Regions from separate parts of the Mesorhizobium sp. M0848 genome, predicted to be linked through region 2. Evidence: predicted binding sites of a transcription regulator. Region 2 holds the regulator's gene; each other region holds the start of a gene.
What was found. Region 2 encodes PhoB, which activates phosphate uptake and scavenging genes when phosphate is short. Its sites were predicted from a motif close to TGTCATNNANCTGTCAT; they were not measured.
Positions count from the first base shown of each region.

Region 1 (3,278 bases), on a different contig from region 2:
ATGACGCCCTTGAGGCAGAACGGACCCGACCAAAGCTTGACCATCTCGGCCACGTCGTCCCACGTCATCGACGGGTCTAGCATCTCGGTGAAGTAGCGGCTGATCGACATCGTGCCGCCGCCCATGTCGACATGCTCGTCGAGCTGCGGCAGCTTGAACCCCTCATGGGTGAAATAGTTGATCGCCCAGGCCGGCTTGAGCGCGAACTGTGCCATTCCGGCGAGATTGAGCTTGAAGGGAATGGCAAAGCCGGTGCGTTTGTCGCGCTCGCGGTTTCCCCCGGTGATGCTGTCGACGGTCAGCATCATCACCTCGACGCCGACCGCCTTTGCGCGCTGCATCATCGCCCGGTTGAGGCCGCGATCCCGGTGGAAATAGAACTGGTAGACCTGTGGGCTGCTGCTGATGCCGCGCGCCTCCTCGAGGCTGACGGTGCCAAGCGAGGAGACGCCGAACATGGTGCCGTATTTGGCGGCGGCCCTGGCGACCGCGCGCTCACCCTGATGGTGGAACAGGCGCTGCAAGGCGGTCGGCGAGCAATAGAACGGCATCGCCAGCTTCTGGCCCATGACCGTCACCGACATGTCGACCTCGCTCACTCCGCGCAGCACGTTGGGAACAAGGTCGCAGGTCTCGAAGCTTTCGGTGTTGCGGCGATAAGTGACCTCATCGTCGGCCGCGCCGTCGATGTAATTGAAGATCGGCCCGGGCAGCCGCTGCTGTGCCATCCGCCGGAAATCGGAAAAGTTGTGACAGTCGCTGAGCCGCATCATCGAATTCCAAAGGCCATGGCGGGACGAGCTTCTCGCCACCGTTCGATGCGTCGAATATCAACCTGATGCCGCCATGCCAACGGACTAATTGCCGAACTTTCGCTTGAGCACTGGTGCAGACGGAAAAGGAGCGCCTGAAGCGCCCCTTCCCGTCTGACCCGGCCGACAAAGATTACATGCCGAGATCGGAACGAAGCTCGGCTCTGGCCACTTCATATTCAGCCTTGAAGTCGTCCCGGTTGAGCAGGACCGCGGCAATAACGCTGCCGGAAATCTTGCCCATCTCGACGTCGGACGCATAGTGGATGCCGCCGACCTCGCGGTTGTGGGCGTATTCGGCCGCACGCGCCATGATCTCGGCGCGCTTTTCCGGGACCATGTCGGACAGGATGATGCCCATCATCGTGCCGACGGTGGCATGGCCGGACGGCCAGGAACCGGAGCTCGACAGCTTGACCGCCGGCTTGACGAGATCGCTGAGCTGATGCGGGCGCGGGCGCTTCCAGACATCCTTGGCCGGGTCGACTACAGCCCCTTCGGTAGCCACCACGCGATCGAAGAAAGCGCTGAATTTCGGCAGCGTTTCCTTGTTGAATTTCGGCCCCATGACGTCGGCAAAGCGCCAGACATTCTCCTCGGCATCAGCCACCGCGCTGGCGACCATCTCCGGGGTGCGCGTCACCTGCAGCGTCAGCACCTCGCCGAGTTCGGCCTTGGTCTGCGCCGAATCGTTTGCCGGCGGCGGCGGCAGGATCATCGTCAGGTCGACGTCCTTGTTGGTGACGAAGGGCTGGGCGTCTTCCGCTTGCGCTGCCGAGCCGAGGATGAGCAGCAACAGGCCTGCCGCGAGCGATGCGTATCTTTTCATAAATGCGATCCTTTGATGAGAGCAGCACAGGATCGCCGGATGCGATGACGGCCATGTGACATGACCAGCCTCCGGAAATGCAAAAGGGCGCCTCTCGGCGCCCTTCGCGATCACTTGATTGTGTGGCCTAGTGGGCCACGCCTTCCCACACCTTGCGCTTGGTGAGATAGACCAGCGCGCCGAACAAAAGCAGGAACACCAGAACGCGAAAACCGGTCTTCTTGCGGTCTTCCATATGCGGCTCGGCCGCCCACGCCAGGAAGGCGGAGACGTCGCGGGAATACTGGTCGACGGTCTGCGGCGCACCGTCATCATAGGTCACCTGGCCGTCGGAGAGCGGCTTGGGCATTTTCAGCGACACGCCGGACATGAAGTACGGATTGTAGTGGGTGCCTTCCGGGATCACCATGCCGGCCGGCGGCGTCTGGTCGTAGCCGGTCAGCAGCGAGTGGATATAGTCGGGACCGCCGGCATCGTATTGTGTGAAGATGTCGAAGACGAATTGCGGAAAGCCGCGCTCGACGCCGCGCGCCTTGGCCAGCAGCGACATGTCGGGCGGGGCAGCGCCGCCATTGGAAGCAGCAGCCGCTTCCTCATTGGCGAAGGGCGGCGGGAAATGGTCGGACGGCTTGCCGGGACGGTCGAACATGTCGCCGGCATCGTTGGGGCCGTCATGGATTGTGTACTCGGCCGACAGCGTCTTGATCTGCGCATCGGAATAGCCGAGGTCCGACAGCGTGCGGAACGCCACCAGGTTCATCGAATGGCAGGCCGAGCAGACTTCCTTGTAGACCTTGAGGCCGCGCTGCAACTGCGCCTTGTCGTAAGTGCCGAATGGGCCGGTGAAACTCCAGTCCATTTCCTTTGGCTCGTCGATCGGGAAATGCGTCGGATTGGCCACATTGTGTGCCTCTTCGGCGGCGATCGCCCGAGTGCCCGCGGCCCCAGTGGCGACCGCCACGAGGCCGATCAGCGCCAGCGAGGTGAGAATCTTTTTCATGCCAAATCCCCTTAGATTCTCTACCCGCTCAGCCTTTGGTTTCCGGAGCCGCCGTAGCGCCCGCCGGATGTCCGCTGCCGCCCTTGTTCTTCTCGAGCACCGCCTCGGTGATCGAGTTCGGCAGCCGTCGCGGCGTCTCGATCAGGCCGAGCACCGGCAGCGCGATCAGGAAGAAGGCGAAGTAGAACAATGTCGCCATCTGCGCCATGAACACATAGCTGCCTTCGGCCGGCTGCGAGCCCAGCCAGCCAAGCAGGATGGCATCGGCCACGAACAACCAGAAGAACAGCTTGTACCAGGGCCGGTAAACGGCCGAGCGTACCTTCGAAGTGTCGAGCCACGGCACCAGGAACAACATGACGATGGCGCCGAACATGCACAGCACGCCGCCGAGCTTGGAGTTGATCGGCCCGACATTGAAGGTGATGGCGCGCAGGATCGCGTAGAACGGCAGGAAGTACCATTCGGGCACGATGTGGGCCGGCGTCTTCAGCGGGTTGGCGACGATGTAGTTGTCGGGATGGCCGAGATAGTTCGGCAGGTAGAAGACGAAATAAGCGAAGAAGAACAGGAACACGATCATGCCGAACGCGTCCTTGATGGTCGCGTAGGGGGTGAAGGCGACAGTGTCGGTCTT
Region 1 covers NZ_JAMYOM010000010.1:77,259-80,536, forward strand. Annotated here, with positions in the region: gene NKH95_RS13605 (alpha-hydroxy acid oxidase) at 1-770, opposite strand, end outside; gene NKH95_RS13610 (acid phosphatase) at 946-1,641, opposite strand; gene NKH95_RS13615 (cytochrome c1) at 1,769-2,641, opposite strand; gene NKH95_RS13620 (cytochrome b) at 2,670-3,278, opposite strand, start outside.
Region 1: the regulator PhoB is predicted to act here: its motif matches at 1,686-1,702, upstream of NKH95_RS13610 (acid phosphatase).

Region 2 (3,278 bases):
CTGTTCGACGTCGATCTCGACGTCCGCCTGAACCAGGTGACGGCGCTGATCGGCCCCTCCGGCTGCGGCAAGTCCACCTTCCTGCGCTGCCTCAACCGCATGAACGACACCATCGATTCAGCACGGGTAACCGGCAAGATAACGCTCGACGAAGAAGACATCTACGACAAGAACATCGATGTCGTCGAACTCAGGGCGCGCGTCGGCATGGTGTTCCAGAAACCCAATCCGTTCCCCAAATCGATCTACGAGAACGTTGCCTATGGTCCGCGCATCCACGGATTGGCCAAGCGCAAGGCCGACATGGATCAGATCGTAGAGTCGAGCCTGAAGAAGGCGGCGATCTGGAACGAGGTCAAGGACCGTTTGCAAGAACCTGGCACGGGTCTTTCCGGTGGCCAGCAGCAGCGTCTGTGCATTGCACGCGCCATCGCCGTGTCACCCGAGGTGATCCTGATGGACGAACCGTGTTCGGCGCTCGACCCGATCGCCACTGCTCGCGTCGAGGAACTGATCGACGAACTGCGTCAGAACTATACCATCGTCATCGTCACCCATTCGATGCAGCAGGCAGCACGCGTGTCGCAGCGCACCGCGATGTTCCATCTAGGCTATCTGGTCGAGGAGGGCGCCACCGACAAGATGTTCACCACCCCCGACGACAAACGCACCCAGGACTACATCACCGGCCGGTTCGGCTGAGCTCAGGCATACGAGGGACGAAGATCATGGGTGAACATACCGTCGCATCTTTCGATGAGGATCTGGAGCAGATCAGCCAGCTGATCCGCGACATGGGCGATCTCGCCTGCTCGATGGTCAGTGGCTCGACCAGGGCTTTGCTCAATTCGGACAATGCGCTGGCGCAGCGCGTGGTTTCCGATGATGCCATCATGGATGCACGCCAGCGCGAGCTGGACGATCGCGCCATCACGCTGATCGCCAAGCGCCAGCCAATGGCCAACGATCTGCGTGCGGTGGTCGGTTCGATCCGCATGGCCGGCGACCTTGAGCGCATCGGCGACCTTGCCAAGAACATCGCCAAGCGCGTCGGCACTGTCGGGCTGAGTGTCACGCCGCACGACCTTTCGCATTCGATCGACGCGATGGCGCAACTGGTGCTGATCCAGGTGCAGGGGGTCGTCGACGAGTATGCCGCCGCCGACCCGGCAGCGCTTGCCACGCTCAGAAACAATGACGAACGCATCGACGTCAAATACACCTCGGTGTTCCGTGAGCTGCTGACCTACATGATGGAAGATCCCCGCAACATCACGGCGTGCACGCACCTGTTGTTCTGCGCCAAGAACCTCGAGCGGATCGGCGACCACGTGACCAACATCGCCGAAAATGCCTACTATGTTTTGACCGGCACGCAGCTGCCAGCCAATCGTCCGAAGCAGGACGAGACGGCAATGTCCGCGCCAGCGGCATAACAGGGGTGACCAGCCGATGATCGCACCACGCATCATGGTGGTGGAGGATGAGGAGCCGCTAGGCGTGCTGCTCCGCTACAATCTTGAATCCGAAGGTTACCAGGTCGAGGTGGTGACGCGCGGCGACGAGGCCGAAATCCGGCTGCAGGAGAACGTTCCCGATCTTCTGGTGCTCGACTGGATGGTGCCTGCGGTTTCCGGTATCGAACTCTGCCGGCGCCTGCGAATGCGTCCCGAGACCGAGCGGCTGCCGATCATCATGCTGACCGCGCGAGGCGAGGAAAGCGACCGCGTGCGCGGCCTGTCGACCGGCGCCGACGACTATCTGGTCAAGCCCTTCTCGACGCCGGAGTTCATGGCCAGGGTCAAGGCGCTGCTGCGCCGGGCCAAGCCGGAAGTGCTGTCCAGCGTGCTAAAGGTCGGCGACATCGTGCTCGATCGCGAGTCGCACCGGGTCTATCGCAAGAAGAGCGAGATCCGGCTCGGGCCGACCGAGTTCCGCCTGCTCGAATTCATGATGCGCCATCCAGGCCGCGTGTTCTCGCGCAGCCAGCTGCTCGACAATGTCTGGGGCGAAACGATCTACATCGACGAGCGCACGGTCGACGTGCATGTCGGCCGGCTGCGCAAGGCGGTCAACAATGGCCGGATGCCGGACGTCATCCGCACGATCCGCGGGGCGGGCTACGCGATCAGGGAAGACTAGGTGCTGTTTCGTCCCGATAGATCGGGAAAACTCGATTAGCACGCGGTCGCCAACAGCCGGTGGAATGTTGCACTCGTCTCATCAATGGGGAGCGAGCACGTGACGCCAGGAGCGGTCATCCTCATCAGGTTTCGAATGACTGCATTTGGGCCAAAGCGACAGGCAGCTTCTCGCGTCCCTCGATCTCCCAAACTCTCTATTGGGCCCCGGCTGGCCAAGAGGCACGGCGAATTACTTGATAGGTCGCCATCTTTCCCGCAGACTCCAACCAGAAAGCCACGCAAGAATGCATTTGAGTTAATTTAGATATACGTTCGTCGAATGACGCGCATTCTGCAGAAATATACAATTTTAATAAATTTACTTCAAATTATTGCGAGTCCTCTCCTCTTTATTCATCGCTTGTCCGTCGATTGTTCAATGCGATCTCGGATCTAATGACGATTCCGTGGAACGATCTCGTTCTTTGCAGCGTTGCTTGGAAGCGGTCGCCGGACCTTTGACCAGGTCGGACACCATGAGGAAGGATTTCTGATGAGCACGGTCTTAAACGCCAAGGGCATCCCTCTTGCCTACACCGGCGCTTCCACTCATTGGTTCTCGGCCACCGGGTCTGGACCGGAACTGCATGGCACCTCCGGCAACGACTCCTTCTGGGGAGATACCGGCGTCAATGTCACGATCTACGGTGGCGCCGGCGACGACTACTATCATCTCTATTCCACCAACAATAAGGTGGTCGAGGATCCTGGGGCAGGGATCGACACGATCGACACATGGATGAGCTACAAGCTCCCCGACAATTTCGAGAACCTCGTCGTTACCGGCGCCAATCGATTTGCGTTCGGAAATGCGTTGGACAACATCATCAAGGGCGGGTCGGGTCACCAGACGCTGGATGGCGGCAAGGGAAATGATGTCCTGATCGGCGGTGATGGCGCCGATACTTTCGCCATTTCCAAAGGTAATGGAAGTGATCTTATCTTCGATTTCGGTGCGACCGATGCGGTCCGCCTTGACGGTTACGACTTCACTTCGTTCGATGCCGTCCGTTCACAGATGGTCCAGGTGGAATCGAACGTGATGCTGAACCTCGGATCCGACGAGATCCTGGTGTTCAAGAATACGACCATCGA
Region 2 covers NZ_JAMYOM010000001.1:183,249-186,526, forward strand. Annotated here, with positions in the region: gene pstB (phosphate ABC transporter ATP-binding protein PstB) at 1-702, shown strand, start outside; gene phoU (phosphate signaling complex protein PhoU) at 729-1,436, shown strand; gene phoB (phosphate regulon transcriptional regulator PhoB) at 1,453-2,142, shown strand; gene eglC (endo-1,3-1,4-beta-glycanase EglC) at 2,677-3,278, shown strand, end outside.

Region 3 (3,278 bases), on a different contig from region 2:
TCAACAACTGGCCCGGCAAGCGCAGCCCCAAGCATCGCGCGGCCCTGCAGGCCTGCCATGACGCACTGGCCGGCGACAAGCCGGCGATGAACGCCAGGCGCGCCTTCATCGCGGCAGCACGCGAAGTGGACGTGTTCGTCAGCGACAAGGCGCCGGCCTGACACAAGGCGACATCCGGGGCGGCAATCCGAATTGAGGCGCGGCCCGCATCTGCGGGCCGTTTGCCGTCACTTTGCCGTTTCGGTTTCGGCTTCAGTCTCGTCTTCGGGCTTCGAACGTTCCCTCGCTGCAACCTTGGCTGCCAGCTTCTCGGCCTTCTTGGCCGCCTTCTGGCGGTCGCGTTCCTTGCGTTCCTGATCGTAATTTGGTGGTCGCGCCATATCGGCTCCTTTTCACTGCCTCGCGGCTCTGGTCCTGCCTAGGAGCATTAGCCGTCAAACACAACAGCTGAAGCGATAGTGCGTCGATGATGGCCAGGCTTGCAAGATGCGCGTTGCAATGAAGGGGCCAGGCTCATCATTGCGGCGGCCGATACCTATCGCCGTCGATTTGCCGATCAGATGCCGCTTCGGTCAATCACCAGATCGGCGGCGCCAAACCGGTCCTTTGCCGTCAATTGCTGGTGCCAGTAGGGATAGAGCAAGGGCGGCCGGCTGACCGCGTCGAGGCGCTCGCGCTCCTCGCCGGAAAGCACCAGGCTTGCCGCCGCGATGTTGTCCCGGAACTGCGTTTCCGTCCTGCCGCCGATCACCAGCGAACTGACGGCCGCCCGGCCAAGCAGCCAGGCCAGCGCCACCTGCGCTGCCGACACGCCGCGCTGCGTGCCGATCTCGACCAGCACATCGACGATCCGCCACAGCCGGTCCTCGTCGCGGATCGGTGGTTCCGACCAGCCTGCGAGTTGGCGGGCAGTGGGGCTGTCGCGGCGGTATTTGCCGGACAGCAATCCGCCGGCAAGCGGGCTCCAGACCAGAACGCCCAACCCCTGGTCGACGGAAATCGGCAGCAGTTCGTACTCCGCCTCGCGCGCTTCCAGCGTGTAGTGGATCTGCTGCGTGACGAAGCGCGGCTGATGATGGCTGTCGCTGACGCCGAGCGCCTTCATCACCTGCCAGCCGGAATAGTTGGAGCAGCCGACATAGCGGATCTTGCCCTGGGCAACCAGCGTATCGAGCGCGGCGATGGTTTCCTCCAGCGGTGTCACGCCATCCCATTCGTGCAGGAAATAGATGTCGATGACGTCGGTCCTGAGCCGCTTCAGGCTCTTCTCGCATTCGCGGATCAGGTGATGGCGCGACAGGCCTTCATCGTTGGGACCTTTGCCGATCCGCATCCGTGCCTTGGAGGCGATCAGCACGTCGCCCTTGCGCTTGCCGCCGAGCGCTTCGCCGATGATTTCTTCCGACATGCCGTTCGAATAGACATTGGCGGTGTCGATGACATTGATGCCGGCGTCGATGCAGAGATCGATCATCCGGCGCGCCTCGTCGAGGTCGGTCTTGCCGACAGCCGAAAATGCACCGGCGCCGCCGAAAGTCATGGTGCCCATGGTCAGCGTCGATACTTTCAGGCCGGAACGGCCGAGAGTGCGGTATTCCATGTCGGTCCTCGCGATTGCATTGAGAAGGGGTTGGGAAGGGCGCCCGAATGTGGCTGCTATTTGTAGGACAATTTGCGCGGTATGTCTCCATGCCAGGGCGGCGGATCGATCATGCCTCGCAGGTTTTTCCAGTGATGGCGATCAGGTCAGGCTGCAATAAAACCGTCATTGCGGGCCTATATTGAAGTCGGCTCAGGCGTTGCCGTTCCGGGCTGTAAGCCGGGAGTTTGGGGCGCCGGACGTGGATCGACAGAGCTTGCAAGTGGAGCAGCCGATAATGACCGAGCTAAAACAGAATTCTGCGGCCAGGGATTGGCTTGAAGCCGAACTCGCCGACACGCTCGACGAAGACTATGAGCTCGAAATGTCGGAGCCGGCGCTGTCGATGGAGATCGCCAAGATCTACAAGAATTCGCATCCGCCTTCGATCGATCGCATGCAATATTTTCGCGACCTGATCAGCCTGCAGTCCGAATTGATCAAGCTGCAGTCCTGGGTCGTCTATCACAAGAAGAAGCTGGTGGTGATCTTCGAGGGACGCGACTCGGCCGGCAAGGGCGGTGTCATCAAGCGTATCACCCAGCGGCTCAACCCTCGCATCTGCCGTGTCGTGGCACTGCCGGCACCGACCGAGCGCGAAAAGTCGCAATGGTATTTCCAGCGCTATGTCCCGCATTTGCCGGCCGGCGGCGAGATCGTGCTGTTCGACCGCTCATGGTACAACCGCTCGGGCGTCGAGCGGGTGATGGGCTTTGCCCAGCCCGATCAGGTCGAAGAATTCTTTCACGACGTGCCGGAGTTCGAGCGCATGCTGGTCCGCTCGGGCATTACCGTGGTCAAATACTGGTTCTCGATCACCGACGAGGAACAGCAGATGCGCTTCCTGATGCGCATCCATGATCCGATGAAGCAGTGGAAACTGTCGCCGATGGACCTGCAGTCGCGCGTGCGCTGGGAGCAATACACCAAGGCCAAGGAAGAGACCTTCGCCCGCACCAACATCCCGGAAGCGCCCTGGTTCATCGTCGAGGGCAACGACAAGAAGCGCGCGCGGCTGAACTGCATCGACCATCTGCTCAAGCAATTGCCCTACGAGGAGGTGCCGCACGAGGAGATCACGCTGCCGGAGCGCGTCTTCAACCCCGAATACGAACGCCAAGTGCTGCCGCGCGAGCTTTACGTGCCGGAGAAGTATTGAGATAGACGAAGCTGCAATCTCCCCCTCGAGGGGGGAGATTGGCTCTCCACCTACGCCCGCTTGATGATGACGTGCGTGGCGAGCGGCGTCGCCACCTGCTCGTTGCAGACATAACCGAGCTTGAGCATGTCGAGGCCGGTAAAAAGGTTCTCGCCCGTGCCCAGCAGCACCGGCGCGATCGCCAGATGCATCTCGTCGATCAGTTTTTCCTGCAGATATTGCCGGATGGTGGCGACGCCGCCGCCGACCCGCACGTCCTTGCCGCCAGCGGCAGCCTTAGCCTGTTCAAAAGCTGAATGGATACCGTCAGTGACGAAGTGGAAAGTGGTGCCGCCCTCCATCGTGATCGGTTCCCGCTTGTGATGGGTGAGCACGAAAACCGGCACATGATAGGGCGGGTTGTCGCCCCACCAGCCCTTCCAGCTGTCGTCAGGCCACTCGCCGCGGATCGGTCCGAACATGTTTCGGCCGAGGATCCAG
Region 3 covers NZ_JAMYOM010000022.1:73,131-76,408, reverse strand. Annotated here, with positions in the region: gene NKH95_RS23795 (DUF982 domain-containing protein) at 1-161, shown strand, start outside; gene NKH95_RS23790 (hypothetical protein) at 228-380, opposite strand; gene NKH95_RS23785 (aldo/keto reductase) at 557-1,600, opposite strand; gene ppk2 (polyphosphate kinase 2) at 1,878-2,798, shown strand; gene NKH95_RS23775 (dihydrofolate reductase family protein) at 2,849-3,278, opposite strand, start outside.
Region 3: the regulator PhoB is predicted to act here: its motif matches at 1,753-1,769, upstream of ppk2 (polyphosphate kinase 2).